Regions from separate parts of the Streptomyces sp. NPDC030183 genome, predicted to be linked through region 1. Evidence: riboswitches for the same ligand, from Rfam matches in the RefSeq annotation. Region 1 holds a riboswitch; the other holds the start of a gene.
What was found. Region 1 has a riboswitch for cyclic di-AMP ahead of ACZ4Z2_RS12225 (C40 family peptidase). Riboswitches for the same ligand answer to the same signal wherever they lie in the genome.
Positions count from the first base shown of each region.

Region 1 (15,318 bases):
CACCCGCCCCCGGTGCCCGGCCGGTCGACGCCCCCTCAATAGGCTCCGCCCATGGACGTACTCATCCACCTCTTCGTCGGGCTCCACATCATCGGGATCGCCGCTCTCCTGGGCGGTTTCCTCACCCAGATGAAGGCCATGGGCCAGGGCACCGCCCGCTTCGTCCCCGCCATGCTGCACGGCGCGCTCACCATGCTGATCACCGGAGCGATCCTCGTCGGGCTCAACCAGGCCGACGACCAGCCCGTCAACAACATCAAGATCGGCATCAAGATGGCGCTGCTGATCGTGATCCTGGGGCTGGTGTACGTGAAGCGCGACGAGGAGAGCGTGGACAAGTCGCTGTTCGGACTGGTGGGCGCCCTCACCACGGCGAACATCTTCATCGCGGTGCTCTGGACCTGAGCCGACCCGCCTCCCGGCGAACCCGCCGCTCGGACCTGTCGCGCCTGTAGGACCTGTCGTGCCTGTCGCGCGACCGCTACGCCGGCCGAACCACGCTGTGGATCGAGGACTCGCCGTCGTAGAAGATCGACTCCTCGCGGACGTAGGTCCCCGGCTTCGGGGCGTGGATCATCATGCCGTTGCCGATGTAGAGGCCGACGTGGCCGATGTTGTCGTAGAAGAAGATCAGGTCGCCGGGGCGGGCCGCGGAGAGTGAGACGGTCGTGCCGGCGTTGACCTGGTCGTAGGTGGTGCGGGGGAGGTCGACGCCGGCGGCCTTCCAGGCGGCCTGGGTGAGGCCGGAGCAGTCGTAGGAGCCGGGGCCGGTGGCGCCCCAGACGTACGGCTTGCCGATCTGCGCGCGGGCGAAGGCGAGGGCCTTGGTGGCCTTCGAGGCGTACGTCGCGTCCTCGACCGTCGTCGTGGTCCCGGTGGAGGGGGGTGTGGAGGTCTCCTGAGGGGCCTCCTGGGTTTGCTGGGTCTCCTGGGGCGCCGCGGTCTCCTGGGCCGGCTCGGCCCGTGCGGCCGTCGCCGCCTGCTGCCGTGCCAGCTCCTCCGCCTTGCGGTCGGCTTCCTCCCGCTTGCGCTGCTGGAGGTCCGCGAGGCGGGCCTTCTCCTCCGCGGTGAGCTGGGAGAGCAGTTCGCGGGCCGCAGCGAGCTTCGCCTGGACCTTGGCCTTGCTGGACTTGAGGGCGTTCTGCGACTCGGTGAGCTGTTCGAGGCCGTCGGACGCCTCCTGGCGCCGCTTCGAGGTCTCCGCCTGCTGTGTGACGTACTCGTCGACGGCCTCCTGCTGGCGGTCCGTCAGCCGGTCCATCAACTGGTTCTGGGCGAAGTACTCCTGCGGGTCGTCCGCCAGGAGCAGGGCCGCCGTGTCGGGGGCGGCGGCCCCCGTGCGGTACTGGGCGGCGGCGTACGAACCCAGCTCCTCGCGCGCTTCGTTGAGCTTTTCCGTCCGCTTCGCGACGTCGTCGAGGAGGTTGTCGACCTGTTTCTTCTGTTTTGTCGTCTTCTCCTTGGCCGAGTTGTACTTCTCGGTCGCCGTCTCCGCCTGGCGGTAGAGGTCGCCTACCTTCTTCTCGACCTCCTCCAGGCTCGGCTTGTCGTCGGTGGAGGGGGCGGCGGTGGCCGTCTGGGAGAGAAGGGCCACGGAGGTGAGGGCGGCGGTGGCGAGAGCGGGGGTACGTATGCCCGCGCGCGTTCGGACGGCCGGACGCGGCTTGCGGTGCGGCGCCATGGTTCGGCGACTCCTTCCGTGGTCCGCCTACCGAGTTAGCTGTCGGGTTCGGGCGCAAGCTTTCGGAAGGTTTGCCCTACGGCCCTCGCCGCGTACGGCGGTCGGGCCGATTCACCCCATGAGATCGGTGGGTCCCCGGCTCCGGCTGCCGTGAGGGGCGTGCCGGACTCGGCGGAGGCCGTGCGGCCCGGCGACGTTCGCCGGTTGGGTCGTACGGCCTGACCCAAGACGCTAGCCAACTGGTGTGGTCCGTGTGAAGGTTGATGTTCGATATGCCCGATACGTTTTCGTGACCTTGGCCTCGCGGGCGCGATAGGTGCTACGTTCGATCGCTCACCGTGATGGGCTGGGTGCGACTGGTGGCCGGTGGTCCCGAGGGGCGGCCCGGAGCGTGCCCGGTACGGACTTCCCGGGGCGGCCCCTCGCTGTCAGTGGGGGCGCCTAGACTCGGAGAGCGATGAGCAGCCTCTTTGACGACAGCTTCCTGGCGGACCTCCAGGCCCCCCGCGGCCGCGGCGAGGAGCCCCCGCCGCCGCCCGAGGACGATCATGTGCCGGAGTCGATTCCGGACGATCTGTTCGGCGGGAAGTTCGACGTGCCGCCGGACCGGGACGCCTACTACCGCGACGGCGCCCCACGCCCCGCGATCGACGCGGCGGCGCTCCTGGACGGGCTGAACGAGAACCAGCGCGCGGCCGTCGTGCACGCCGGCAGCCCCCTGCTCATCGTGGCCGGCGCCGGCTCCGGCAAGACCCGGGTGCTCACCCACCGCATCGCCCACCTGCTGGGCGAGCGGAATGTCCACCCGGGCCAGATCCTCGCGATCACCTTCACCAACAAGGCCGCGGGCGAGATGAAGGAGCGCGTCGAACAGCTCGTGGGGCCCCGGGCCAACGCGATGTGGGTCATGACCTTCCACAGCGCCTGCGTCCGCATCCTGCGCCGCGAGAGCAAGAAGCTGGGCTTCACCTCCTCCTTCTCGATCTACGACGCAGCCGACAGCAAGCGTCTGATGGCCCTGGTCTGCCGTGATCTGGACCTCGACCCCAAGCGTTTCCCGCCCAAGTCCTTCAGCGCCAAGATCAGCAACCTGAAGAACGAGCTGATCGACGAGGAGGACTTCGCCGCCCAGGCCACCGACGGCTTCGAGAAGACCCTCGCCCAGGCCTACGCGCTCTACCAGTCCCGCCTCCGCGAGGCGAACGCGCTCGACTTCGACGACCTGATCATGACGACGGTCAATCTGCTCCGCGCCTTCCCGGATGTCGCCGAGCACTACCGCCGCCGGTTCCGCCATGTCCTCGTCGATGAGTACCAGGACACCAACCACGCCCAGTACGCCCTGGTCAGGGAACTGGTCGGCACCTCCGAGCACCCGGTCGACGTGCCCCCCGGCGAGTACGACATCCCGCCCGCCGAGCTGTGCGTCGTCGGTGACGCCGACCAGTCGATCTACGCCTTCCGCGGTGCGACGATCCGCAACATCCTCCAGTTCGAGGAGGACTACCCGAACGCGACGACGATCCTGCTCGAACAGAACTACCGCTCCACGCAGACGATCCTCTCCGCCGCCAACGCCGTCATCGAGCGCAACGAGTCCCGCCGCCCCAAGAACCTGTGGACCAACGCGGGCGCCGGCGCCCAGATCACCGGGTACGTCGCCGACACCGAGCACGACGAGGCCCAGTTCGTCGCCGACGAGATAGACCGCCTGACGGACGCGGGCGAGGCGAAGGCCGGGGACGTCGCCGTCTTCTACCGGACCAACGCCCAGTCCCGTGTGTTCGAAGAGGTCTTCATCCGCGTCGGCCTGCCCTACAAGGTCGTCGGCGGTGTCCGCTTCTACGAGCGCAAGGAGGTCCGGGACGTCCTGGCCTACCTGCGCGTCCTCGCCAACCCCGAGGACTCCGTCCCGCTGCGCCGCATCCTCAACGTCCCCAAGCGGGGCATCGGCGACCGCGCCGAGGCGATGATCGACGCCCTCTCGCAGCGGGAGAAGATCAGCTTCCCGCAGGCGCTGAAGCGCGTCGACGAGGCGTACGGCATGGCCGCCCGGTCGACGAACGCGGTCAAGCGGTTCAACACGCTCATGGAGGACCTGCGTACCGTCGTCGAGTCCGGCGCCGGCCCGGCGACCGTCCTGGAGGCGGTCCTCGAACGCACGGGCTATCTGGCCGAGTTGCAGGCATCCACCGACCCCCAGGACGAGACCCGTATCGAGAACCTCCAGGAACTCGCGGCCGTGGCCCTGGAGTTCGAGCAGGAGTCCGCCGCCGGGGAGGGCGAGGGCGCGACGTCCGCGGGTCTCGCCGAGTTCCTGGAGCGGGTCGCCCTGGTCGCCGACTCCGACCAGATCCCCGACGAGGACGAGGACGGCTCGGGCGTCATCACGCTCATGACCCTCCACACCGCCAAGGGCCTGGAGTTCCCCGTCGTCTTCCTGACCGGCATGGAGGACGGCGTCTTCCCGCACATGCGCGCCCTCGGCCAGACCAAGGAACTGGAGGAGGAGCGCCGCCTCGCCTACGTCGGCATCACCCGCGCGCGCGAACGGCTCTACCTCACCCGGTCGTCGATGCGCAGCGCCTGGGGCCAGCCGTCGTACAACCCGCCGTCCCGCTTCCTGGAGGAGATTCCGGCCACCTACCTGGAGTGGAAGCGCAAGGGCGGCTCCGCGCCGATGGCTTCCGGCCCGGTCGGCGGGATCGCGTCGTCGCTGTCGTCGTCGCGTTCCCGTTCCTCCGCCTCGGGCGCGTCCGGCTTCGCCACCCGCCGCACCAACGAGAAGCCGGTGGTCTCCCTCGCCGTCGGCGACCGTGTCACCCACGACCAGTTCGGCCTCGGCACCGTCGTCGCCGTCAAGGGCACGGGAGCCAACGGGGAGGCGACGATCGACTTCGGCGATGCCAAGCCGAAGCGGCTGCTGCTGCGGTACGCGCCGGTGGAGAAGCTGTAGCGACCCGTCGGAGGCTCGGCGACGAGCCTCCGCCTCCGGTGACATGACTCGGGCCCCTGCTCAGCAGGGGCCCGGTTGTCGTGTTGGTGCCGGTCGGCGACGGTTACGTCGGGTCCAGTCCGTGGCTGCGCAGCCACGGCAGGGGGTCTATGGCCGAGCCGCCCGCGGGGTGGACCTCGAAGTGCAGGTGCGGGCCGGTCGAGTTGCCCGAGTTGCCCGAGTAGGCGATGACATCTCCGGCCTTGACCGTCGCACCGGAGGCGACCTTGTACGTGGAGAGGTGGCAGTACCAGGTCTCCGTGCCGTCCTTGGCGGTCACGATGACCATGTTGCCGTAGGCCGGGTTCCACTGCGTGCGCACGGTGCCGTCGGTCGCGGCCATCACGGGCGTGCCGTACGAGACGGGGAAGTCGATACCGGTGTGCAGCGACATCCAGTTGACGCCGGACTGCCCGTAGTACGCGCTGAGCCCGTGCCGGGCGACCGGCAGTGCGAACTTCGGCCGCAGTCGTTCCTTGCGGGCCGCCTCGGCCGCCGCCTTCTTCTGCTCCAGCTCCTGCTGGGCCTTGAGGTCGATGCGCTCCTGTGTGCGGCTCGCCCGGTCGGCGAAGTCGTCGGCCTCGGCGGACAGGTTCTCCAGCTGGGTGTCGAGCTGGTTGTTGGCCGTGGACGGCTTGACGGCGGTGGCGTCCGACTTGGTCGCCGCCGTCGTCTCCGTCTCGCCACCGCCGACGCCCACGGAGGCCGCCGCGATGCCCGCGACACCCATCACGCACGCCGACGGGACGGCCACGGTCAGCAGGGCGGAACGTTTGGCCGGAGCGCGGCGACGTGAGCGCGAGGCCGCGCGAGCGGCCGCCCGGCCCGGGCCGGCGCTCGCGGTGGCGGTCGGGGTGACCTCCTCCTGGTCGTCGAGGAGCGCGGCACCGCCGGGCTCGAACTCACCGTCTTCGGACGGGGCTTGGTCCTGGTCGAATCCGGCGATCGACTCGAAGGTGGCGGTCGCCTGCTGGGCGAACTCCACGGCCTCGGGGGAGGGGTGCTCGTGCGTCTCGGGTGACTCGGGGGCGCTGTCCCCGTGGTCGTACGACTCGGACGCGCTGCCGTCGTGCTCGTCCGCCGCACCGTCGGTGTTCCACTGCGTGGCGTCGAACACGCCCGTCGCGAAGTGTTGCACCCCCACCCACTGCTGGGTCTGGTCGGCGTCCAACTGATCCGTCTGACCGAGCTGTTCCGCCTGGAGCCAGCCGCTCGCGTCCCACTGGCCGCTGGTGTCCGGCCCCGCCGACTGGGACGGAACCTGGGCGAGGTGCTCGTAACCCGCGGACCAGGCCGTCGTGTCGTAGTTGCCCGTGTCGTACGCGGCTTGGTGCTGCGCGGCGTACGGGTCGTAGTTCAGCGTCTGGTGGCTGCCCGTGGACCACTGGGAGGCGTCGTAGGAGCCGGTGCCCGAGTCGCTGCCGGGAAGGTCGCCGAAAAGAGGGTCGGCTTCGAAGGTTCCGGTGGCGTTTGTCTGGGCACCCGTGGCGGAGTCAAAACCAGTGGCGGAGTGATCGCCGTACGTGGTGAAGTCGCCGTAACTGGCTCCCTGGTGGCCGTACGACGCGTAGTGCGCCGGGTCGGCATCGGAGGCCGGAGCCGGGGATGTTGCGGTCCCCGACGGGTGACGATCGTTCACCAACTTCTCTTTCGCCTCGACGACAGGGGCTGGCAGAGCAGTGCGGCGACTGTACCCGGCGGTACGCGGGCGCGACAATCTTCAACGGGTTTCACGGCCGCAGGAAACGGGCATTCGAGCGTCTTTCGGCGGTCTGTGGGTACGAGTTTGGCTTTGCGTTCGAAGTTTGTTCGATAACTCGTGGCTGTGCGGGGCCTGTGAGGCGGCCGAGTTCCGGGGTTGCGGGCGCTCCTCGACGTGTGGGTGGGTCGGCCGTGGGGCGCGTGGATGCCGAGTGGAAGGGTGTCGCGGGTCCGGCGCGTGGCGGGGGCGTGCGGACGCGCGCCGTGTTTACGCCCATGTGCCCCTAGTTGTCACCCTGTGGTCGGGTCGCGGCGGAGGCGGTGCGCTCACCGCGGTCGGTTTGGGGGTCGTGCGGAGAGCAGGGGTCGCGCCGCAGGCGCTGTCGCGCCGTTGCCGCTGTCACGCCACGGTCAGGCCGGCGGGGCGGGTCGCCGTCGGGGCCGCGTCCAGCGCCTGGCGGACCTCGTGGGCGACGGTGGGGTGCACGGGCAGGGCGAGGTGACCGATGCCGGTGACCTGGACGTTGCGCATCATGAGGTCCGGGTGGTCGATGCAGGCGGTCTCCACGGGGACCATCACATGGTCCAGATCGCTCCAGAACGCCACGAAATGCGTACGGCAGCCCGGCGCCGGCGCGCGCAACTCCTCCAGCACGTCCGAACCCGGCCGCATCTGCCGGACGATCGGGTGCGCGTTCGCCAGGGGCGCCACCTGGGTGCCGCCGTGCGGAGTGCCGAGGGTGACGAGCGTACGGATCCGGTGGTCGCCGCCGAGCCGCTGCACGTAGTACCGCGCGATCAGTCCGCCCAGACTGTGCCCGACGATGTCCACCCGCTCCCGGCCGGTGCGCTCGCAGATGTCCTCGATGTGCCGGCCGAGCAGCTCGGCGGCGACGCGGATGTCGCAGGTCAGAGGCGAGTAGTTGAGGGACTCCACATGCCGGCCGCCGTCCTGGGCGAGGGCGCGGCGCAGCAGGACAAACACGGAGCGGTTGTCGATGAAACCGTGCAGGAGGACGACCGGGGGCTTGTCCTCCGTCGGCAGCCGGGGCGCGTCCGCCGGAAGGGGCGCGGGGGTGATCCGGCGCTCCTGGACGATCCCGGACGGGTAGAGCAGGAGATGTCCGGCGAGGATCGCCAGTTCCAGGGCGGTCGCCTTGAGGAGGGCCACCGAAAGGCCCGCCAGCCTGGCGGGCAGGAGTCGCTCACAGAGCGGAAGAAGGGGCGCTGCCGCCCTGGTGACCTTCATGCCCGACCCTCCCGTCGGCAGACGGTCGGACGGCCGGCGTCCCCCCGTATGCCCTAGTGGAGAGCCCGCGGCGCGAGCGGCGGTCGGCTGGACGCGAAACCGGGTCATCCGCGGCGCTTGGTGCGTCCGCCCACATCCGGGGTGTCCGGATGCTTCCGATCCTGCAACGCGTGGTGCGTACGCGGCGCATGAGGCGCCGGTGACGCCACGGGAGCCGTGGATGTTCCTTCTGGCCCCCGCTGTCCTGCCGTCCACCGTCCGCCGGCGTCGATCCCCCACCGCCGTGGCTCCCGTGAACGGCGGGGGTGGTGCGGCGCCTTGCTGACGGCCCTCCTGTGCGCACGTTTCCGTTCGTGACGCGCGCGGCACGGGGCTGAGGTGCCCGGCAGGACTGCCGTGGCACCTCGATCCCCGCGACGCGTGAGCCGCGAGAACCGGGAACAGTGCGCGGCGAACGTGTCCCATCGTGTGATTTCCCCCTCGGTCTCCACCGCGAAACTGCCGGTTGCGGGATGCTGGGGATAACGTTCGTTCACTTCCCCGGTATGTGGTGCGGGTGGTCGTTCTGCGGAACTGATGACATGCGGACGTGCCCGGTGCGACGGGTAGTGATATGTGCGGGTTTCGCGGTACGTGCGGTATTGACGGCCGTGCTCTGTTACGGATGGGTGTAGTCGTTTCATGGAGGCAGTGATGGGTGTGGCAGCCGGTCCGATCCGCGTGGTGGTGGCCAAGCCGGGGCTCGACGGCCACGATCGCGGGGCCAAGGTGATCGCGCGGGCGCTGCGTGACGCCGGTATGGAGGTCATCTACACCGGCCTGCACCAGACGCCGGAGCAGATCGTCGACACCGCGATCCAGGAGGACGCCGACGCGATCGGACTCTCCATTCTCTCGGGGGCCCACAACACGCTTTTCGCGGCCGTGATCGAGCTCCTCAAGGAGCGCGACGCCGAGGACATCCTCGTCTTCGGCGGCGGCATCATCCCCGAGGCCGACATCCCGCCCCTCAAGGAGAAGGGTGTCGCCGAGATCTTCACCCCCGGGGCGACGACGGCGTCGATCGTGGACTGGGTACGGGCGAACGTCCGACAGCCGGCGGGCGCGTAACCGCCCCGCCGGGTCCGCCGCCCCCGAGATCCGCTGGGGATACGGGGGCGGCTTCGCGGCTGGCACCGCGTGGTGGGGCGTCTGGGGGCGGGTCGCGGGTACCTCTGCGGCGAAAAGCGTGGGGCGCAGCCCCCGCTTTTCAGGGGCGCGGGGAACTGCGCGAGAAACCCCACCCCACCCGCACCCGCCCATGAACCCGGCAGCCCCGAGCTACGAGGCGCCCGGCGTACCCGGCGGAGCCAACTCCGCTCTCATCGTCGCGCGCAGCCGCAGCGTCGTCGCCAGGCGCTGGAACGCCTCTGCCCAGTAGCCCCCGGCGCCGGGCGCCGCGTCCTCCTGTTCCTCCGTGGCCGCGGTGAGCGGTTCGAGGCGCACGGCCTCGTCCGGGTCCAGGCATCGCTCGGCCAGGCCCATCACCCCGCTGAAGCTCCAGGGGTAACTGCCGGCGTCCCGCGCGATGTCCAGGGCGTCCACCACGGCCCGGCCCAGCGGCGGCGCCCACGGCACGTCGCACACGCCGAGCAGCTGGAACGCCTCCGACAGGCCGTGCGTCCCGATGAACCCGGCGACCCACTCGGCCCGTTCGTCGGCGTCCAACGCCGCCAGGAGCTTCGCCCGCTCGGCCAGCGACACGGCCCCCGGCCCGCCCGCCTCGGGAGTGGCGGGCGCCCCCAACAGCGCCCGTGACCAGCGGGGATCGCGCTGGCGAACCGCCGCCCTGCACCAGGCGCCGTGCAGCTCCGCCTGCCAGTCGTCCGCGACCGGCAGAGCCACGATCTCCTCCGGTGTACGACCGCCGAGCCGCGCCGACCAGGCGTCCAGCGGTGCCGCCTCCACCAACTGGCCCAGCCACCAGGACCGTTCACCCCGGCCTGTCGGCGCCTTGGGCTGGACACCGTCCCGTTCCATGCCCGGGTCGCACTCGTGCGGCGCCTCGACCACGATCGTGGGTGTGTCGCCCGTACGGTCCACGGCCACGCACGCGGTCGCCCGCCGCGCCATCCGGCCGGCCAGTGCCGAGGTCGGCAGCGCGGACAGCAACTCCGCGGCGGTGGCCCGCACATTGCGGCTGCGATCGGACAGCGCGCCCTCCAGGAAGGGCTCGTCCGCCTCGCCCAGCCCCGTCCGGAGCGAGTCGAGGAACATCAACCGGTCCTCGGCTCGTTCCGTCGGCCAGGTGGTGACCAGCAACTCCCTTGCAGCACCCGCGTCCTGGGCGCGCAGGGCGGTGAGCAGCGCCACTCGCTCGGCGAACAGGCCCTCGTGCCAGAGGCGTTGTACGCGCTCCGGTTCGTCCGCGCCGGGCAGCGTCGAACCACCACCGGGCGCGGCCCGCAGTGCGAAACGCCAGTCCGTGTTCAGTCGGGCCAGCCACAACGCGCGCGTGCCCGCGAAGGACAGGGCCGCGGTTCGCAGATCCGTACGGCCGCGCGCCGCGTCGAGCAGCGCCGGCAGCATCTCCGGCGGCGCCGCGTACCCGTGCGCGTTGGCCAGCGCCAGCCACTGGGGCAGCAGCTCCATCAGGTCCGGCGCCGTGCCCCGGCGACCGCCGCCCGTGCCGGGCCGGTCCGTCAGCAGCGTCGCCAACCGGCGGGCCGCCGCCGGCGGCAACGGGGGTCGCCTGTCCGGTGCGGCGGGCTCCGGTCGCGCCGCCGCCCGCACGGGCCGCAGCCCCGCCCTGCGCCGCACGGTCTCCACCGCCGCCGCGTCCAGCAGGGCCACGGGCGCTTCCCGGCCGGACGCCGACACCGGAGGCGTACGGCGGTCGGTGCCGAGCAGAGCTGTCGTGACGAGCTCCTCCCAGGCGGCGCCCGCCTGCGCGGTTGACGTGCTCCTCATGACAGTTCCTTCCGTACGGGGACGGCCGGGTGGACGGGCCCGGCCGGTCGGCCGGTGCTCGCGAGCGCGGTGCCGCCTTCCTTCACCACAGGGCTTTCCTTCAGCACAGGTCCTCCCTTCAGCACAGGTCCTCCCTTCAGCACAGGTCCTCCCTTCAGCACAGGTCCTCCCCTCACCACAGGTCCTGCCCTCAGCACAGGGCCACCGCCTGTCCCGACGGCTCCTCCGGCCACGCCGTCAGCGGAGTGAAGCCCCGGTGGCCGCACTCGCCGAAGACCGTGACGGGGGCGCCCCCGGACAGGGCGACGAGGCGCCACAGGCCGGGGCGTGAGCGGGCGGACGGAGTGATCGGCAGGGCCAGGTCGCCTTCCGGGTCCGCCAACTGCCAGGAGTCGCCGACCGGGGTGGGTGTCACCCGGGCGAGCGTGACCGGGTACGAGTCGAGCCACGGGTCGTCCCGTAGGGCTTCGCCGTAACGGGTGGCCGCCTCGGCCGGAGTCACTCCGGGTGGCCGGATGTCCGCGGGTGCGGGCGCCGTGAACCGCTCGCCCAGGGCCGCTCTGAGCTGCCCGCCGCCCGGGTACGCCGACACCTCCGCCTCGAACGCCAGGCCCACCGGCAGCGACAGCTCGGGCGCGCGGCCCGCGGCCCCGTACGACAGGAGCAGGGCCGTACGGCCCGACTCGGCGCCGTGGAGCCAGATACGGCGCGTGGTGAGGCGGGAGTCGGACGTGTCGTACTGGGCGAGGGCCAGCCAGCGGTCACGGACCGGGGGCCCGTCCGCCGAGCCCGGCAGGCCGACACGGGAGCGGACCGTCGCCGCGAGGCCCTCCGGGAGGCTCTCGCGGCGCAGCCAGCCCTGGTCGAGCAGGTGGAGGAGGGCGCACTCTTCCAGGAGCCGGACCGGCCATCCCGTGCCCGATCCCGGTATCGCCCCCAATTCCCGTACCCGCGCGGCGAGTCCGGGAGCCTGCGCGTCGACCATGCGGGCGGCCGTCTCCTCCCACAGGCCGTATCCCGCCTGCTCCGCGGCGGCGAGGCCGCCGCGGAGCAGGTCGGTCAGGCGCTGTTCGAGCTCGGTCGCGCCCGCGGTGATGCGCTCGGCGCGCCGCTCGGCCCGGCGCCGCGCCGCCTCGGGGTCAGCGGACGTGGCCCCAGATGCCGCGCCCGTCCTCGTCGTCCTCTCCGCTGCGCGCCTGCGGCGGCCTTCCAGCCACTGCTCCGCCCAGTCCGGCGCCTGCCCAGGCGGCACCGCACCGGCGTCGCCCGCCCAGAGCAGCAGCAGTCCCAGCGCGTGCTTGCACGGGAATTTGCGGCTCGGACAACTGCACTTGTACGCGGGCCCGGATGAGTCCGCGACGTCGACCACAGTCTGATACGGCTTGCTGCCACTGCCTTTGCACAGTCCCCACACCGTCCCCTCGTCCGAAGTGCCCGCCTGCGACCACGGTCCGGCCGCGGCGAGTTTGCTTCCGGCTTTGCGCGAGGCTGCGTCAGGTGCCAGTGCCAGCACCTGCTCAGCCGTCCAGCGCACCCCCTGCTGAGTCATGTTCCGAAGGTAGATCCCACCACTGACAATTGGCTTGCGCCAATGGATTTCCGCAGGTCAGACTGGATTGTCAGTGGCGTGGTGCAGTGTGGTCAGCAGATCCGAACCGGCCGAGCTGGAGGGGGACTCAGCCATGCCTGCGTCCGTAGAAACGACCACTGTCGACCCGAGCCGCAACCAGTCCGCGCCCGCGAACGCGCACACGGAAGCGCACACGGATGCGCGCGCCCAGCGTGCGCCGGCGGGCGGCGAGGAACTGCGCCCGCACGCCGAGCACGCCTTCGCCCATGAACTCGCCGCGCTCGCGGCCCAGGACGACCGCCCCCGCCCGGTCCGCTGGAAGCTGTCGCCGTGGGCGGTCGCCACGTATCTGCTCGGCGGGACGCTTCCGGACGGCACGGTGATCACACCCAAGTACGTCGGCCCGCGCCGCATCGTCGAGGTCGCCGTCACCACCCTCGCCACCGACCGCGCCCTGCTGCTGCTCGGTGTGCCCGGTACCGCCAAGACCTGGGTCTCCGAGCACCTCGCGGCGGCCGTCAGCGGCGACTCGACCCTGCTCGTGCAGGGCACCGCCGGCACCCCGGAGGAGGCGATCCGCTACGGCTGGAACTACGCGCAGCTGCTCGCCCACGGCCCGAGCCGCGACGCCCTCGTGCCCAGCCCCGTCATGCGCGCCATGTCCGAGGGCATGACCGCCCGCGTCGAGGAACTGACCCGCATCCCGGCCGACGTCCAGGACACCCTGATCACGATCCTGTCCGAGAAGACCCTGCCCATCCCGGAGTTGGGTCAGGAAGTACAGGCCGTCCGCGGCTTCAACCTGATCGCCACGGCCAACGACCGCGACCGCGGGGTCAACGACCTGTCGAGCGCCCTGCGCCGCCGCTTCAACACCGTCGTGCTGCCGCTGCCGGAGAGCGCCGACGCCGAGGTCGAGATCGTCTCGCGCCGCGTCGACCAGATCGGCCGCTCTCTCGACCTGCCGGCCGTGCCGGACGGCATCGACGAGATCCGCCGGGTCGTCACCGTCTTCCGCGAACTGCGCGACGGCGTCACCACGGACGGCCGTACGAAGCTGAAGTCGCCCAGCGGCACACTCTCCACCGCCGAGGCGATCTCCGTCGTCACCAACGGGCTGGCGCTCGCCGCCCATTTCGGTGACGGCGTCCTGCGCCCCTCCGACGTGGCCGCGGGCATCCTCGGCGCCGTCGTCCGCGACCCGGCCGCCGACCGTGTCATCTGGCAGGAGTACCTGGAGGCGGTCGTTCGCGAGCGCGACGGCTGGACCGACTTCTACCGCGCCTGCCGCGAGGTGAGCGCGTGACGGCCCGGCAGGAGCCCCCGGCGGGCCCGCGGCCGTCCGGCGCCGGGCCACTGCTCCTCGGGGTACGGCACCACGGACCGGGCTCGGCGCGGGCGGTGCGGGCCGCGCTGGAGGCGGCCCGGCCCCGGGTCGTGCTGATCGAGGGCCCGCCGGAGGCCGACGCCCTGATCCCGCTCGCCGCCGACGAGGACATGCGGCCCCCGGTCGCCCTCCTCGGCCACGCGGTCGACGAGCCCGGCCGCTCCGCGTTCTGGCCCTTCGCCGAGTTCTCCCCCGAGTGGGTGGCCATCCGCTGGGCCCTGGAGCACGAGGTCCCCGCCCGCTTCATCGACCTCCCGGCGACGCACACGCTCGCCTGGGGGCGGGAGGACACGGCAGCCGAGCCGGACGGACCGACCTCGGGGGCGGAGGAGCCGGGGTCGGAGGGGTCGGTGTCCGCGGTGGACGCCCCGGTACCGGGTGCGGACGGCAAGGGAGCACCGGAGGGCGCCGTACCCGAGGAGGCCGAGGAGCGGAGCGGGGGCGGTGGCGCCGAGCCGGTCGAGGAGGACGCCAGGGACGGCGGTGCGGGATCCCCGGAAGACCTGGTCCGCGTCGATCCGCTGGCCGCGCTCGCGGAAGCCGCCGGCTACGACGACCCGGAGCGCTGGTGGGAGGACGTGGTCGAGCACCGGGGGACGGGCGGGGACGCGTTCGCGCCGTTCGCCGTGCTGGAGGAGGCCATGACGGCGTTGCGGGAGGTGTACGGCACCGGGGGCCATGACCGCGACCCGGTGCGCGAGGCGTACATGCGCCTGCAGACCCGGGCCGCGCAGAAGGAGTTCGGGGACGACGAGGTGGCCGTCGTGTGCGGGGCCTGGCACGTGCCCGCCCTCCGGGAGAAGCGGACCATGGCCGCCGACCGGGCCCTGCTCAAGGGGTTGCCCAAAGTCAAGGCCGACATGACCTGGGTGCCGTGGACGCACCGGAGGCTGGCCCGGGCCAGCGGCTACGGCGCGGGGATCGACTCTCCGGGATGGTACGGGCACCTGTTCGGCGTGCCCGACCGTCCCGTGGAGCGATGGCTGACCAAGGTGGCCGGCCTGCTGCGCGAGGAGGACCGGATCGTCTCCTCCGCGCACGTCATCGAGGCGGTACGGCTGGCGGAGACGCTCGCGGCGATGCGCGGGCGCCCCCTGCCGGGCCTCACGGAGACCACCGACGCCGTACGGGCCGTGATGTGTGAGGGCTCGGACGTGCCCCTGTCACTGGTGCACGACCGGCTGGTGGTCGGGGATGTGCTGGGTGAGGTGCCCGCGGCGGCGCCGGCCGTGCCGTTGCAGCGGGACCTGGCGCGGCTCCAGCGGCGGCTGCGCCTCAAGCCGGAGGCCCTGGAACGGGAGCTGGAGCTCGACCTGCGCAAGGAGAACGACGCGGAGCGCAGCCGACTCCTTCACCGGCTGCGGCTGCTCGGCATCGCGTGGGGCGAGCCCACGGTGTCGCGGAGCAGCACGGGGACGTTCCGCGAGACCTGGCGCATGCGCTGGGAACCGGAGCTCGCGGTGCGGGTCGCCGAGGCCGGGGTGTGGGGGACGACCGTGCTCGCGGCGGCGACCGCGAAGGCCGAGGCGGACGCCCTTTCCGCCCAGTCGCTCGCCGACATCACCGCCCTCGCCGAGCACTGCCTGCTGGCCGAACTGACCGACGCCCTGCCCGTGGTGATGGGGGTCCTCGCCGACCGCGCCGCCCTCGACGCCGATGTCGCCCACCTCGCCCAGGCACTTCCCGCCCTGGTCCGGTCCCTGCGCTACGGCGACGTCCGCGCCACCGACACCCGGGCGCTGACCGAGGTCGCCGCCGGGCTCGCCGAGCGGATCTTCGTGGGACT
Region 1 covers NZ_JBVIBK010000008.1:183,862-199,179, forward strand. The annotation lists gene ACZ4Z2_RS12220 (hypothetical protein) at 52-405, shown strand; gene ACZ4Z2_RS12225 (C40 family peptidase) at 482-1,681, opposite strand; cyclic di-AMP (ydaO/yuaA leader) riboswitch at 1,691-1,865, opposite strand; gene pcrA (DNA helicase PcrA) at 2,139-4,637, shown strand; gene ACZ4Z2_RS12235 (M23 family metallopeptidase) at 4,741-6,315, opposite strand; gene ACZ4Z2_RS12240 (lipase family alpha/beta hydrolase) at 6,778-7,626, opposite strand; gene ACZ4Z2_RS12245 (cobalamin B12-binding domain-containing protein) at 8,320-8,736, shown strand; gene ACZ4Z2_RS12250 (DUF5691 domain-containing protein) at 8,947-10,575, opposite strand; gene ACZ4Z2_RS12255 (SWIM zinc finger family protein) at 10,766-12,124, opposite strand; gene ACZ4Z2_RS12260 (ATP-binding protein) at 12,258-13,451, shown strand; gene ACZ4Z2_RS12265 (DUF5682 family protein) at 13,430-15,318, shown strand, end outside.

Region 2 (15,318 bases), on a different contig from region 1:
GATCCGCGGCGCCGAGAAGGACACCGTCCAGTGGGACTCGTGGCGCCGCGACGACGGCACCTGGGAGGTCCTGCTGGTGTACCGGGTCGCGGGCGAACCGCACTCGGCGAGCTGGACGTACGACCCGCCCCGGCGGCTGGTCCAGGCCGTCGACGACGAGGCGCGCTCCCTGATCGGCGAGTCCGACGATCTGGGGGCGCCCGAACCCAGCTTCCCGTTCGTGCCGAGGATCGCCCGGCTGCCCCGCGACCGTCAGGCGGAACGTCCCGTCCTGCCGGCCGTGACACCCGAGTCGGACGAGGAGGGCGTGAGCGAGCGGGACTCGCTCACGAGCATCCTGGAGGCCGTCCCCAGCTACCGGGGCGACTTGGTGGTGCCCGAACTGCCCGCCGCAGAACCGCAGGAGGAGTCCGTCGAGGAGGTGGACGAGGAGTCCGCTGCCCCGGCGGCCTCGGCCGGTTCCGCCTACGCGGACGTCCTCATGCCGCCGCGGTCGGTCAACGGCCACCGTGACCGGCTCATCGGCGCCACCGACCGGCAGGCCGAGGCGGACGGCGTACGGCCGGGTCGTCGCGCGGCGGTGCCCAGCTGGGACGAGATCGTGTTCGGCACGCGCCGCAAGAAACAGGAGTAGCGGGAACAGCTCGGTGGGGGGTCGGCGGCTACGAGCAGGAACGGTCGTGCAAGCCGATCCGTTTCCGTTTTCCTCTGCCTCCGGGGTTCTTCCTCCGTGGGTGGGGGTCGGTCTTTCATACGTGCGAGGGGCCCGTGTCGTTCAGACACGGGCCCCTCGGCGTGCTGTCAGCGGTGGATCACTGGGGGTCCGGCCCGGTGGCGACGGGGCGGCTGCCGTCCCGGGACCACTCCGACCACGAGCCGACGTACAGGGCGGCCGGGATGCCCGCCACGGCCAGGGCGAGCACCTGGTGGGCGCCGGAGACTCCGGAGCCGCAGTAGACGCCGACCTCCGTGTCGCCGGTCGCGCCGAGTGCCTTGAAACGGTCGGCGAGTTCGGCAGCCGAACGGAAGTGGCCGGACGCGTCCACGTTCTCGGTGGTGGGTGCGGACACGGCGCCCGGGATGTGGCCGCCGACCGGGTCGATGGGCTCCACGTCGCCGCGGTAGCGCTCGGCGGCCCGCGCGTCGAGGAGCAGACCCCGGCGGGCCAGCGCGGCGGCGCCGTCCGCGTCGAGCAGCGGAAGGGCGCCCGGGGCGGGGGCGAAGGTTCCCGGCTCGGGGTCGGGGAGTTCGACGGTCAGAGGGCCCTCCCACGCCGCGAGACCGCCGTCGAGGACACGCACGGAGGGGTGGCCCGCCCAGCGGAGCAGCCACCACGCGCGCGCGGCGGCCCAGTTGAGACCGCCGTCGTAGACGACGACCGCGCGGTCGGCGGACACCCCGGCCGCCCGCATCGCCGCGCCGAAGGTCTCCGGGTTCGGCAGCGGATGACGGCCGCCCGCGCCCGCCGGGCCGGCGAGTTCGGAGTCCAGGTCGACGAAGACGGCGCCCGGGAGGTGCGCCTTGTCGTACTCGGGCCGCAGGTTCGGGCCGCCCAGCTGCCAGCGGACGTCCAGCAGGACCGGCGGGCGGGGTCCGGCCAGCTCTTCCACGAGCTCGGATGCGGTGATGATGGCGTTCATGGCCCCATCCTCGCGCACGGGGTGGCCCCTTCGCCCGGGTCCGGCTACTCTGCCCGCCGGACGGTTCCGGTCACCGCACGTACGGGATCGGACACATGCCGTGCGAGGGGCGATCGCCACGCGTCAGCCCCGCGGAGAGCGGCGCCTCACCCTCGACCGCGCCTCGTTCGCGTACGTACGTGCGCCAGGGCGCGGCGGTGCGGCGCGGGCGCGCGGCAGCACCGGTGGTGCGAGCATCGGCACGGGGCGTGATCGCGGGTGGACGCGGTACACGTGTACGGAGGGGCGGACGGACGCGGCCGCGAGGGGCCGAGAAGAGAGTGACGATGACCGACGCACGGGAGTCGACCGGCCCGAACGACGGGGTGTACCCCCAGGGCACGCCCTGCTGGGTGAGCCTGATGGTGCACGGAATGGCCGCGACCCAGGAGTTCTACGCGGCACTGTTCGGCTGGGAGTTCCAGCCCGGTCCGCAGCAGCTCGGCCCGTATGTGCGGGCCCTGCTCGACGGGCGCGAGGTGGCGGGGATCGGGCAGCTGCCGCCGGACCGGCACCTGCCGATCGCGTGGACGCCGTACTTCGCCTCGGACGACGTGGATCTGACGGCCGCGACCGTGCGGCACTGCGGTGGGACCGTCGGGGTCGGGCCGCTGGACGCCGGGGAGGCGGGCCGCCTCGCGATCGCCTCCGACCCCACGGGCGCCGTCTTCGGTATCTGGCAGGCGGCGCGGCACCTCGGTACGGACCTCACCGGTGTGGCGGGCACCCCCGCCTGGGACGAGCTCCTCACGTACGACACCGAGAGCGTCGCCAAGTTCTACGAGGTGGCCTTCGGCTACGAGGAGAGACCCCTGGCCTCCCCCGACCCCGACACCGACCACGTCACCCTCCACATCGGCGGCCGCCCCGTCGCCGGCATCCACGGCGTCGGCACCGCCCTCCCCCGTGACCGGGGCCCGCACTGGCTGACGTACTTCGAGGCCGCCGACACCGACGAGGCGACCCGGCTGGTCCTCGACCTCGGGGGCCATGTCCTCACCTCGCCCCATGACACCGCCCAGGGCCGGGCGGCCACCGTGACGGACCCGGAGGGCGCCGTGTTCGCGCTGGTCCACATGGAGCGCTGAGGGCGGGCATCCTGGAGCGCCGAGGACCGGCCCCGCCCCGGGAGGCGGCGGTTCAGGCCGTCTCGACCGGGAGGACGTCCGGGGCGAGGGCTCCCGCGTGGGCCGTCGCGGCGGTCATACGACGGCGGTGGTGACGGCGGCAGAGCACCTCGTAGCCGATGTCGTCGGGCTGGTTGACGTCTCCGACGACGACCTGGGCGCCCTCGACGACCATGTGGCCGCGTATCGTGCGGGCGTTGTGGGTGGCGCGGGCGCCGCACCAGCAGAGGGCCTCGACCTGGAGGACCTCGACGCGGTCGGCCAGCTCGACCAGGCGCTGGGAGCCGGGGAAGAGCTTGGAGCGGAAGTCGGTGGTGATGCCGAAGGCGTACACGTCGAGGCCCAGGTCGTCCACGACGCGGGCGAGTTGGTCGATCTGCTCGGGGGCGAGGAACTGGGCCTCGTCGGCGATGACGTAGTCCGCGCGGCGCCCCTGGGAGAGGTGGTCGACGAGGTACGCGTAGAGGTCCTGGCCGTCCTCGACCTCGACGGCGTCGGTGACCAGGCCGAGGCGGGAGGAGAGCTTGCCCTGGCCCGCCCGGTCGTCCCGGGTGAAGATCATGCCCTGGAGACCCCGTGCCGAGCGGTTGTGCTCTATCTGGAGGGCCAGCGTCGACTTCCCGCAGTCCATGGTTCCGGAGAAGAACACCAGCTCGGACATGGTGAGATGAGCACCTTTCGGCAAGGACGGCGGCGGAGCGGTCGGGGTGCGGCACGGTGGCGCGGCGGGGTGGGGCCGCACGGTGGTGCCGCGGGGCGGGCGGCGGGACGTCAGGAGCGTACTTCGAGGAGCGGGACCAGTTGTTCCGCCGGGGTCATCGAACCGTGGTTGCCGACCATCGCCGACTCCTTGGGCTCCCGCTCGGAGGCGATGATCAGGACGTCGTCGCGGGCGGCCGCCACCACGTCACCGATCCGGCCGTACACCCTTTCGTCCACCGTCGGCCCGAACCAGCCCGCTTCGATCGCCTCGTCCCGCGAGGCGACCCAGAACTGCTCGCCGAGCACCTCGCGCCAGCAGGTCAGGACGTCCGCCTCGGCGCCCCGCACCGCGTACACATGGCGGGCGCGGCCCTCACCGCCCAGCAGGGCGACGCCGGCGCGCAGTTCCCAGTCCTCGTCGAAGTCGATGCGGTGCTGCTCGTCGAAGGGGATGTCGATCATGCCGTGGTCGGCGGTGACGTAGAGGGCGCTGCGCGGGGGGAGTTGCTCCGCCAGTCGCTGGACGAGCCGGTCGACGTGCATGAGCTGGCCGCGCCAGGTGTCCGAGTCGAGGCCGAAGCGGTGCCCAGCGCCGTCGACCTCGGAGTAGTACGTGTAGACCAGCGCACGGTCACCGGCGGCCAGTTGGGCGGCGGCCAGGTCCATGCGGTCCTCGCCGGACAGGCGGCCGTGGAAGGTGCCGCCGCTCAGCGCGACCTTGGTCAGGGGCGTGTGCTCGAAGGCGGGGGACGAGACCTGCGCGGTGTGCACACCGGCCTCGTGGGCGAGCTGGAAGACCGTCGGGTACGGCTGCCACACGTGCGGTGCCGTCCAGGGCTGCCAGCGGAGCTGGTTCATCAGCTCCTGGGTCTCGGGGTCGCGGACCGTGTAGCCGGGGAGCCCGTGCGCGCCCGGCGGCAGTCCGGTGCCCACGGAGGCCAGCGAGGTCGCCGTGGTGGCCGGGTAGCCGGCGGTGATGGGGCGGCCGGTGCCGCCGCGCGAGGACGCCAGCAGGGAGGTCATGAACGGCGCCTCGTCGGGGTGCGCCCGCAGCTGCTCCCATCCGAGCCCGTCGATCAGGAAGACACAGGCGCGGTCGGTCGGCGCCAGTTCCCGTATCGCGGCGGTCGTACCGGGGACGTCCATGCCCGCCGCGAGGGTGGGCAGGAGGTCGGCGAGCGAGCCGGCGCCGTATTCGGGGACGGGCGCGGAGCCGACGGCGAGGGGTTCCGGGTGGTCCCAGGTGGGCAGTGCCATCAGCGGGCGAGGTCCGCGGTCGCCTCGGAGAGGGACTGCGCGAAGGCGAGGGCCTGGCGTACGGTCTCCGGGCCGTCCCCGGCCTCGCTGACGCGCAGGCTGAGGTCGTCCGCCGTCGAGTTGCCCGTGTAGCCGTGGTCGGCCTCGCAGTTGGGGTCGCCGCAGGCGGCGGGCTCCAGGTCGATACGGGAGACGGCGCCCCAGCCGATGGTCAGGACGACCTCGCGCGGCAGGGTGCCCGGCGTGTAGGACTCGGGATTGGCGACGACCCGGCTGACCACGACCGACGAGATCCGGCCGAGCTTCACCGACTCGGTGGACGTCGTGGCGTAGGGCGTCGGCGACGTGCTGTCGGCGGCCTGCTCGTCGGTGTGGCTGACGATGAAGCGGTTGGCGGTGAGGACGAGCACCGTCACATGGCGGCGCACCTCGTTCGCGTCGAATGTCGTCTCCTGGTGGACCAGGTACGACTTGATGGCCTCGCCGCCGACGGCGGCCTCCACCGCCTCGGCCACGAGAGCCGGGTAGTAGCCGCTGCGCTCGATCGCCGCACGCAGCCCCTGGGTCGTCGTACTGGTCTTGGCCATGACGTCCATCCTAGTCCGTGGGCAAGGGCGGTCCGGTTCAGTCAAGGGCATCCGGGGGCGTTCGAACAGCAGGCCGTCACGTCGGCGCTTTCCGCGACGTGGAAGGCTCCCGATTACCTGCCGGTAGCGTCAGAACGGCCGCCGGTCGTCGCCGTCAGTAGACCGGGAGCGTTCTCGGGCCGAGGTCGTCGCGGGCGGGTGGGCGGGCGAGCCGTACGGTGGCGCCCAGGACGCTGAGCCCGTGCGGGGCCACGACGACCGGCTCCAGGGAGACGGCCACGACCTCGGGGTGGTCGTCCACCAGCCGGGAAACCCGCAGCAGCAGTTCTTCGAGGGCGTCGGTGTCGACCGGTGCCGAGCCCCGCCAGCCGAAGAGGAGGGGTGCCGTCCTGATCGACCGGACCAGTGAGGCCGCGTCCCGCTCGGTGGCCGGGATCAGCCGGTGCGCCATGTCCCCGAGGAGCTGCGACGCGGGCCCGGCGAGACCGAAGGAGAGCACTGCTCCGGCCGCCGGGTCGACGACCGTCCGTACGATCGTGTCGACGCCGCGCGGAGCCATGGCCTGGACGACCGGGCGCAGTTCCTCCGGCCCGCCGAACAGCTCCGTCAACTCCGCGTACGCCCGCCGCAGTTGTTCCTCGTCCGCAAGATCGAGCCGTACGCCGCCCAGGTCGGCCCGGTGCCGGAGGTGCGGGGCGGTCGTCTTGAGCGCGACGGGGTAGCCGATCGCCCCGGCCGCCGCCACCGCCTCGTCGGGGGTGGGCGCGGGCCGCGCCTCCCGGACCCGGATGCCGTACGCCGCGAGCAGGGCTCCGGTCTCCCGCGCGCCGAGGGTGTGCCCCTCACCTCGCGCGAGCAGTTCGTCGATCTGCCGCGCGGCGCCCTTCTCGTCGATGTCCTCGTATTCGGGCACCTTGCCGGGCTCCGCCGCCTCGCGCCGCCACTGCGCGTACTTCACGGCTTCGGCGAGAGCCCGGACGGCCCGCTCGGCGGCGGGGTAGGCCGGGATGAGCCGGGAGCCGGCGGCAGGGGCGGGCTCGGCGCCGGCCGAATCGCGCGGGGCGGGCGCGGTGGCGGCGGGCGTGGTTCCGGCGGGCGCGGTGGCGGGAGGGCGGGCGCCGGTGGAGAGGGGTGCCGCCTGCGCGCCCGTCGCCCCGGTGGACGAGTCCGCGGGTCGCCTCGCTTCCCCCTGGTCAGGGGCGGCCGAGGGCTCGGGGGCACCGCTCGCGGCGGCGGGCGCCCTGTCGCCGGCCTGGGGTGCGGTGCTCGCCGCGGCCGACAGGGCCTCGGCGAGGCCGCCCAGCTCGACGTGCACGACGAGCACCGGCTTCGAGGGGTTCGCCTCGGCCGCGGAGCGCAACGCCTCGGCGAGGGCCGCGTCGTCGGGGGACGTCTCCCCCAGTGCCGGTATGGCCGTCACGACGACCGCGTCGCACGCGTCGTCCGCCAGGGCGCCGGACAGCCCCCGGTGGAAGTCGTCCGCCGAGGCGGCGGTCGTCAGATCGATCGGCGGCAGCGGACGGAGCCCCTCCGCGAGGCAGGCGTCATAGGTGAGCAGCCCCAGCGACTCCGAGTTCCCGAGGATCGCCACCCGGGGCCCCGCCGGGAGCGGCTGCCGGGCCAGCAGCAGCCCGGCGTCCACCAGCTCCGTGATCGTGTCGACGCGGATCACCCCCGCCTGCCGCAGCACCGCGGACACGGTGGCGTGCGGCAGGCGCGTGGCGCGCACCGCGTGGCCCTGGGGTGCCGCCCCGTGGCGCGCTCCCTGGACGACGACGAGCGGTTTGACCGCGGCGGTCCGCCGGGCGAGACGGGTGAACTTGCGGGGGTTGCCGATGGACTCCAGGTACATCAGCACGACGTCCGTGTCGGGGTCCTCGTACCAGTACTGGATGACGTCGTTGCCGGAGACGTCCGCGCGGTTGCCGGACGACACGAACGTGGAGACGCCCGTCACGCCGGTCACCCCTCCCCCGCGGCGGTGCAGCCGGGAGAGCAGCGCGATGCCGATGGCGCCGGACTGGGCGAACAGGCCGATGCGTCCGGAGCGCGGCATCTCGGGGGCGAGCGAGGCGTTGAGCCGTACGTCGGGGGCGGTGTTGATGACGCCGAACGCGTTCGGCCCGATGATGCGCATGCCGTACGCGCGGGCCTGGCGGACGAGTTCACGCTGGCGGTCGTGTCCCTCGGGGCCGCTCTCGGCGTACCCGGCGGAGACCACCACCAGGCCCTGCACACCGTGTTCACCGCACTCGGCGACGACCTCGGGGACCTGAGCGGCGGGGACGGCCACGACGGCGAGGTCGACGGGACCCTCGATGTCACGGACGGAGGGGTACGCCGGGACCCCGTCCAGCTCCTTCTCCCGGAGAGCCTTGTTCACCGCGTAGAGCCGGCCCGCGAAGCCCGCGTCCCGGAGGTTGGCGAGCACACTGCGGCCCACTCCGCCCGGTGTGCGCCCGGCGCCGATGACGGCGACCGAGCCGGGGGCGAGGAGCCGCTGCACCGACCTGGCCTCGGCGCGCTGCTCCCGCGCGCGCTGCACGGCGAGGGAGCGGTCGGTGGGTTCCAGGCCGAACTCCAGGCGTACGACGCCGTCCTCGAAGCTGCGCTTCTGCTGGTACCCCGCGTCGGTGAACACCTTGATCATCTTGGTGTTGGCGGGCAGCACCTCGGCGGCGAAGCGCCGGATGCCGCGTTCGCGGGCGACGGCGGCGATGTGTTCGAGGAGGGCGGAGGCGACGCCGCGGCCCTGGTGGGCGTCCTGGACGAGGAAGGCGACCTCGGCCTCGTCGGCGGGGGCGGAGGCGGGCATCCCGTCGGCGCCGATGCGGTCATAGCGTACGGTGGCGATGAACTCGCCGCCGACGGTGGCGGCGAGACCCACCCGATCCACGAAGTCGTGGTGCGTGAAGCGGTGGACGTCCTTGGCGGACAGGCGAGGGTACGGCGCGAAGAAGCGGTAGTACTTCGACTCGTCGGAGACCTGCTCGTAGAAGCTGACCAGACGCTCGGCGTCATCAACGGTGATGGGCCGGATGCGTGCGGTGCCGCCGTCGCGCAGCACCACGTCGGCCTCCCAGTGGGCGGGGTACTCATGCCGGTCCGACGAGGTCTGCATGGGCCCCAGAGTACGGCTCGCGTCCGACAACGGCGCGGGGCAGTCTGGGGAGACACAACAGCCGGTGCGCGGTCAGGCCGTGGGCCCGCGCCGGTGACGCTTCACGTATGTGGGAAACTGGTCTAGACAACCCGGTCTAGACCTCTTCGAGGTACCCGAGACACACCTGAAGGGCAGCATCACATGGCTGAGCGCCGCGTCAACGTCGGCTGGGCCGAGGGCCTCCACGCCCGCCCCGCTTCCATCTTCGTCCGGGCCGCCACGGCCTCCGGTATCCCCGTGACGATCGCCAAGGCCGGCGGCAACCCCGTCAACGCCGCTTCCATGCTGGCGGTCCTGGGTCTGGGCGCCCAGGGCGGCGAGGAGATCGTCCTCGCCTCCGACGCCGAGGGCGCGGACGCCGCGCTCGACCGTCTGGCGAAGCTCGTCGCCGAGGGGCTCGAAGAGCTTCCTGAGACGGTCTGACCCACGCGACAAGGGCCTGAAAGGCCCCGCGCGGCAGCACTGAAGGGCTCGTCCGGTTCATCGGGCGAGCCCTTCGCATTTCCTTGGGCAGCGGCGTGGATAAATAGGTCTGCGACGTCGGAAATCCGTCCGCGGGCAGCAGAAATAACGCCCCTCGAAATTCACGCCCTCTTTGTATACGGCTCTCGTGTTAATGCCGCAGACTCGGCATGTTTACGGGGTGTTGCGAAGTCCTCACACGGTCCGGTCGCTCCGCCGGGGCGGGCTGGCCGGGAAAGCGCAGCCGGTGCGCCGAGGTCGCGCGCTCGGTGTGCAGCGCGGTGATCGTCCGCGCGCGCTCACCGTCGCCGCGGGCCACGGCGTCCACGATGGCGCCGTGCTCGGCCCAGGACTCCACGGGGTTGGCCGGCGCCTCGACCGCGTACATCCAGGCGATCTTGTGCCGCAGCTGGGCGAGCGTCGAGGTCAGGGCGGGGCTCCCGGACGCCTGGGCCAGCGTCTCGTGGAACCAGCCGCCCAGGGAGCGCAGATCCTCGCTGCTGCCCCGCCTGGCCCGCTCCTGGCCCAGTCTGACCAGGCCGCGCAGGACCTTCAGATGCGCCTCCGTGCGGCGCTGGGCGGCACGGGAGGCCCCGAGGGGCTCCAGCAGCATGCGCATCTCCAGCAGGTCGGCGGCCTCCTGCTCGGTCGGCTCGGCGACGCACGCGCCCGCGTGCCGGCGGGTCACCACGAAGCCCTCGGCCTCCAGCGTGCGCAGCGCCTCGCGCACGGGGACGCGGCTGACGCCGTACCGGCGGGCGAGCAGTTCCTCGGTGAGGCGGCTGCCGCGCTCGTAGACGCCCGCGACGATGTCATCACGAATCGCCGTGCATACCGAGTGCGCCGGAATACGCATGACCGACCTCCGCCTTAATCCCCGTGAAACGTCATTGATTGACGTGTGTTCAGGTGACTCTATTGCAGCGGGCCGGAATTTCCGATGGCGGGCCGGAATCCATGGATATTTTTTGGACAGCGCGTACCACGCAACAAGGAAAGCCCCGGCTCGGTGAGCCGGGGCCTCCTGAAGCGGTGAAGCTTTCGTCAGACGTTGACGCCGTGCGAGCGCAGGTACGCGACGGGGTCGATGTCCGAGCCGTACTCGGCCGACGTGCGGGCCTCGAAGTGCAGGTGCGGGCCGGTGACGTTGCCGGTCGCGCCGGACAGGCCGATCTGCTGGCCGGGGGTGACCGTCTGCCCGACGGAGACGCCGATGGACGACAGGTGGCCGTACTGGGTGTACGTGCCGTCGTTCATCTTGATCACGACGTTGTTGCCGTACGCGCCGCCCCAGCCGGCCTCGACGACGGTGCCGGCGCCCACCGCGTGGACGGGCGTGCCGGAGGCGGCGTGGAAGTCGACGCCGGTGTGGCTGCCGGAGGACCAGACGGCACCGCCGGACTTGTAGCCGGTGGAGATGTAGGAGCCCGCGATGGGAGAGACGTAGGAGTTGAGACGCTCACGCTCGGCCGCGCGGGCGGCGCGCGCCTTGATCTCCTCGCGCTCCTTGGCGGCGGCGCGCTCCTGCTCGGCCTTCGCGGCGGCGGCCTTGCGGGCCTCCTCCTGCGCCTTCTGCTTGACGGCGGCCACCTCGGCGGCCTGCTGCTGGGCGGCGGCCTGCGCGTCGACCTGCTCGGCGACCGTGTCACCGAGGACGATGACCTGGTTCAGCCCCGTCTGCTCGGGCGCGGGCTCCGCGGCGAGCGCCGGGACGGCGACGGTGCCGACGACACCGGTGGTGGTGAGAGCGGCGACGCCCACGGTCCTCGTGGTCGTGCGCTTCACGCGGCCGGGACGGCGGTGCTTCCCGGGAGCGCGGGTGAACGCCATGGAGTGGCTGGTCCTTTCCTTCCCTCTCGCCTACCGGGTTAGCTGACGGGTTCGGAGCAGGAAGGTCTCCTACGGACACCCCTCGTTTCGCGAAGCTCGCGAAGGGCACCCGATTCACCCCAGGGACTGCGGTTGGGTCCCCGGCTCCCCTGGCTCGCGCCATACGGGGACTCGGCGATGACTGTCCGGTGCCGCGGGTGCGGCGAACTGCTGACGAACAGCCGGACCGACGCTAAGCGGGCCGCCTCCGAAATAACAAACGCATCACGGGTTTTGAGGCATACGCCACAGGTCAGACGGGCAACCTCTCCCATCAATGCGAGCAATACGGGCAAACAGGGGCCCCGGTGACACTTCCGTCACCGGGGCCCCTCGGTGCGCACGCGCGCGTGCCGGTCCTACTCGGCGGGTACGACGGTGACTTCACCGATGCCGAGGGCCCTGACCGGCTCCTCGATCTGGGCGGCGTCCCCGACGAGCACGGTCACCAGACGGTCCACCGGGAAGGCGCTCACGACGGCCGCGGTGGCCTCGACCGTGCCGGTGGCGGCGAGCTGGCGGTACAGCGTCGACTGGTAGTCGTCCGGCAGGTGCTGCTCGACCTGGTCGGCCAGCGTGCTCGCCACGGCCGCCGCCGTCTCGAACTTGAGGGGGGCGACCCCGACGAGGTTCTGCACGGCGACGTCCCGCTCGGCGTCCGTCAGACCCTCGGCGGCGAGGGTGCGCAGCACCGTCCACAGGTCGTCGAGCGCCGGCCCGGTGTTCGGCGTGTCCACGGAACCGCTGATGGCGAGCATCGAGACACCGGAGCCGTCGGGCGCGGAGCGCAGCACCTGGCCGAACGCCCGCACGCCGTAGGTGTAGCCCTTCTCCTCGCGCAGCACGCGGTCCAGACGGGAGGTGAGGGTGCCGCCGAGGCAGTAGGTGCCGAGCACCTGGGCCGGCCACACCCGGTCGTGCCGGTCGACGCCCACACGGCCGATGAGCAGCTGCGTCTGGACGGCGCCGGGGCGGTCGACGATGACGACGCGCCCGGTGTCGTCGGCGCTCACCGCCGGCATGGGGCGGGGCTTGGCCGGGGAACCCGTCCAGGCGCCCAGGGTGTCGCCGAGCAGTGCGTCGAGGTCGACGCCGGTGAGGTCGCCGACGATCACGGCGGTCGCCGTGGCGGGGCGGACGTGCCGCTCGTAGAAGGCGCGTACGGCCGCGGAGTCGATGCCCGCGACGGTCTCCTCGGTGCCCTGGCGGGGGCGGGACATGCGGGAGTCCGCCGGGAACAGCTGCTTGGAGAGCTCCTTCGCGGCCCGACGGCCCGGGTTGGCGGTCTCGTGCGGGATCTCGTCGAGCCGGTTGGCCACGAGCCGCTCGACCTCGCTGTCCGCGAACGCGGGGGCTCGCAGGGCGTCGGCGAGCAGGCCGAGCGCCTTGCCCAGCCGCGACACGGGCACTTCGAGGGAGAGGCGGACGCCGGGGTGGTCGGCGTGCGAGTCGAGGGTGGCGCCGCAGCGCTCGAGCTCGGCGGCGAACTCCTCGGCGGAGTGCTTGTCGGTGCCCTCGGAGAAGGCCCTCGTCATGATCGTGGCGACGCCGTCCAGACCGGCGGGCTCGGCGTCCAGGGGGGCGTCGAGGAGGACCTCGACGGCGACGACCTGCTGGCCGGGGCGGTGGCAGCGGAGCACCGTCAGGCCGTTGTCCAGGGTGCCGCGCTCGGGCGCCGGGAACGCCCAGGGCCTGGCCTCGCCGGCCTGGGGCTGCGGGTGGAAGTCCATGGTCGCGGTCTCGGTCACTTCGCCGACTCCTCGTTCTCGTCGGTGGTCGCGTCGGCGTCCGCCGTCGCGGTCTCGTCCTCGGTGTCCTCGTCGGCTTCGTCGCCGGCGACGGGCTCGTAGACGAGCACCGCGCGGTTGTCGGGCCGCAGACGCGCCTTGGCGACCTCCTGGACCTCCTCGGCGGTCACGTCGAGCACCCGGTCGACGGCGGTCAGGGCGAGTTTGGGGTCGCCGAACAGGACCGCGAAGCGGCACAGTTCGTCGGCGCGGCCCGCGACCGTGCCGAGCCGGTCCAGCCACTCGCGCTCCAGCTGGGCCTGGGCGCGCTCCATCTCCTCGGCCGTGGGTCCCTCCGCGGCGAAGCGGGCCAGCTCCTCGTCGACGGCGGCCTCGATGACGGGCACCTCGACGTCGCCGGAGGTCTTCACGTCCATCCAGGCCAGGGAGGGGGCGCCGGCCAGGCGCAGCAGACCGAACCCGGCCGTGACCGCCGTACGGTCGCGGCGTACGAGCCGGTTGTAGAGGCGGGAGGACTCGCCGCCGCCGAGGATGGCGAGGGCCAGGTCGGCCGCGTCGCACGCGCGTGTGCCGTCCTCCGGGAGGCGGTAGGCGGCCATCAACGCGCGCGCGGGCACCTGCTCCTCGATGACCTCGCGCTTCTGCTCCCCGATGACGTCGGGCAGCCCGCCGTCGCGCGGCTGGGGCTTGCCGTCGTAGGACGGGATGGAGCCGAAGTACTTCTCGATCCAGGCGAGGGTCTGCTCCGGGTCGATGTCGCCGACGACGGAGAGGACGGCGTTGTTGGGGGCGTAGTACGTCCGGAAGAACTGGCGGGCGTCCTCCAGGCTGGCCGCCTCCAGGTCCTCCATGGAACCGATGGGGGTGTGCCGGTAGGGGTGGCCCTCCGGGTAGGCGAGCCGGAAGATCCGCTCGAAGGCGGTGCCGTACGGCACGTTGTCGTAGCGCTGCCGGCGCTCGTTCTTGACGACGTCGCGCTGGTTGTCCAGGTTCTTCTGGTCGAGCGCGAACAGCAGGCTGCCCATGCGGTCGGCCTCCAGCCACAGCGCGAGCTCCAGCTGGTGGGCGGGCATCGTCTCGAAGTAGTTGGTGCGCTCCCAGCTGGTGGTGCCGTTGAGCGAGCCGCCGGCGCCCTGGACCAGCTCGAAGTGGCCGTTGCCCGAGACCTGCTTGGAGCCCTGGAACATCAGGTGCTCGAAGAGGTGGGCGAGGCCGGTGCGGCCCTCGACCTCGTGGCGGGAGCCGACGTCGTACCAGAGGCACACCGCGGCGACCGGGGTCAGGTGGTCCTCGGAGAGCACCACGCGCAGGCCGTTGGCCAGGCGGTGCTCCTTCACTGTCAGGCCTTCGGAGCCTGCCTCGGCTGTGGCCGTGTGACCCATGGGCATGTACGTCCCTTCGATGGCGAGCGCGGTCGCTGGAACCGCGGTTGTCCTGCCGGTCCTGCCACTGTATGCAAGCGTGCGGACGCTCGGCGAAGTTCCCGGAGGCCGTACGCCGAGGGCGAGAACGCCTTACGCCGAGAGCGAGAACCCCGGATGCCGGGAGCGGGAGGGCCGGTGGCCGCCGACGGGCAGTGGTTAAGGTCGGCGCACGCGGTTGACGCGGCGGCGCCGGGCACCCGCCCCGGCGGGGAATGCCGGGTCGTGTCCGGGTTGTCAGTGCGGCAGTCCACAATGGTCCGCGTCAGAGTCCGTTCACTTGCAGCAAGGAGCCGGCAGCGATGGCCCGCCGCAGCACGAAGACCCCGCCGCCCGACGACGCGTTCGAGGAGCGGATCCTCGACATCGACGTCGTCGACGAGATGCAGGGCTCCTTCCTGGAGTACGCGTACTCGGTCATCTACTCCCGAGCCCTGCCCGACGCCCGTGACGGTCTGAAGCCGGTGCACCGCCGCATCGTCTACCAGATGAACGAGATGGGTCTGCGTCCCGACCGCGGCTATGTGAAGTGCGCCCGCGTCGTCGGCGAGGTCATGGGCAAGCTGCACCCGCACGGCGACTCGTCGATCTACGACGCCCTGGTCCGCATGGCCCAGCCCTTCTCGATGCGCGTCCCGCTGGTGGACGGCCACGGCAACTTCGGCTCCCTCGGCAACGACGACCCGCCCGCGGCCATGCGGTACACGGAGTGCCGCCAGGCCGCCGCGACGAGCCTGATGACGGAGTCGATCGAGGAGAACACGGTCGACTTCGCCCCGAACTACGACGGCCAGGAGCAGGAGCCGGTGGCGCTGCCCGCCGCCTTCCCGAACCTCCTGGTCAACGGCGCCTCGGGCATCGCCGTCGGTATGGCCACCAATATGCCGCCGCACAACCTGGGCGAGGTCATCGCGGCCGCCCGCCACCTGATCAGATACCCGAACGCGGACCTGGACGCCCTGATGAAGCACGTCCCGGGCCCCGACCTGCCCACGGGCGGGCGGATCGTCGGCCTCTCCGGGATCAGGGACGCGTACGAGACGGGCCGCGGCACCTTCAAGATCCGCGCCACGGTGGCCGTGGACAACGTGACGGCGCGCCGCAAGGGCCTCGTCGTCACGGAGCTGCCCTTCACCGTCGGCCCCGAGAAGGTGATCGCCAAGATCAAGGACCTGGTCGGCTCGAAGAAGCTCCAGGGCATCGCCGACGTCAAGGACCTCACCGACCGCCAGCACGGCCTGCGGCTCGTCATCGAGATCAAGAACGGCTTCGTGCCGGAGGCGGTCCTGGAGCAGCTCTACAA
Region 2 covers NZ_JBVIBK010000004.1:67,990-83,307, reverse strand. The annotation lists gene sepH (septation protein SepH) at 1-634, shown strand, start outside; gene ACZ4Z2_RS06535 (sulfurtransferase) at 813-1,640, opposite strand; gene ACZ4Z2_RS06530 (VOC family protein) at 1,967-2,767, shown strand; gene ACZ4Z2_RS06525 (thymidine kinase) at 2,820-3,467, opposite strand; gene ACZ4Z2_RS06520 (alkaline phosphatase family protein) at 3,578-4,765, opposite strand; gene ACZ4Z2_RS06515 (DUF5998 family protein) at 4,765-5,352, opposite strand; gene ACZ4Z2_RS06510 (bifunctional acetate--CoA ligase family protein/GNAT family N-acetyltransferase) at 5,507-8,473, opposite strand; gene ACZ4Z2_RS06505 (HPr family phosphocarrier protein) at 8,657-8,938, shown strand; gene ACZ4Z2_RS06500 (GntR family transcriptional regulator) at 9,129-9,833, opposite strand; gene ACZ4Z2_RS06495 (M23 family metallopeptidase) at 10,022-10,807, opposite strand; cyclic di-AMP (ydaO/yuaA leader) riboswitch at 10,820-10,994, opposite strand; gene ACZ4Z2_RS06490 (M16 family metallopeptidase) at 11,206-12,594, opposite strand; gene ACZ4Z2_RS06485 (M16 family metallopeptidase) at 12,591-13,976, opposite strand; gene ACZ4Z2_RS06480 (DNA gyrase/topoisomerase IV subunit A) at 14,318-15,318, shown strand, end outside.
Region 2: it holds a riboswitch for cyclic di-AMP, as region 1 does, so the genes downstream of both, ACZ4Z2_RS06495 (M23 family metallopeptidase) here and ACZ4Z2_RS12225 (C40 family peptidase) in region 1, are expected to answer to the same signal.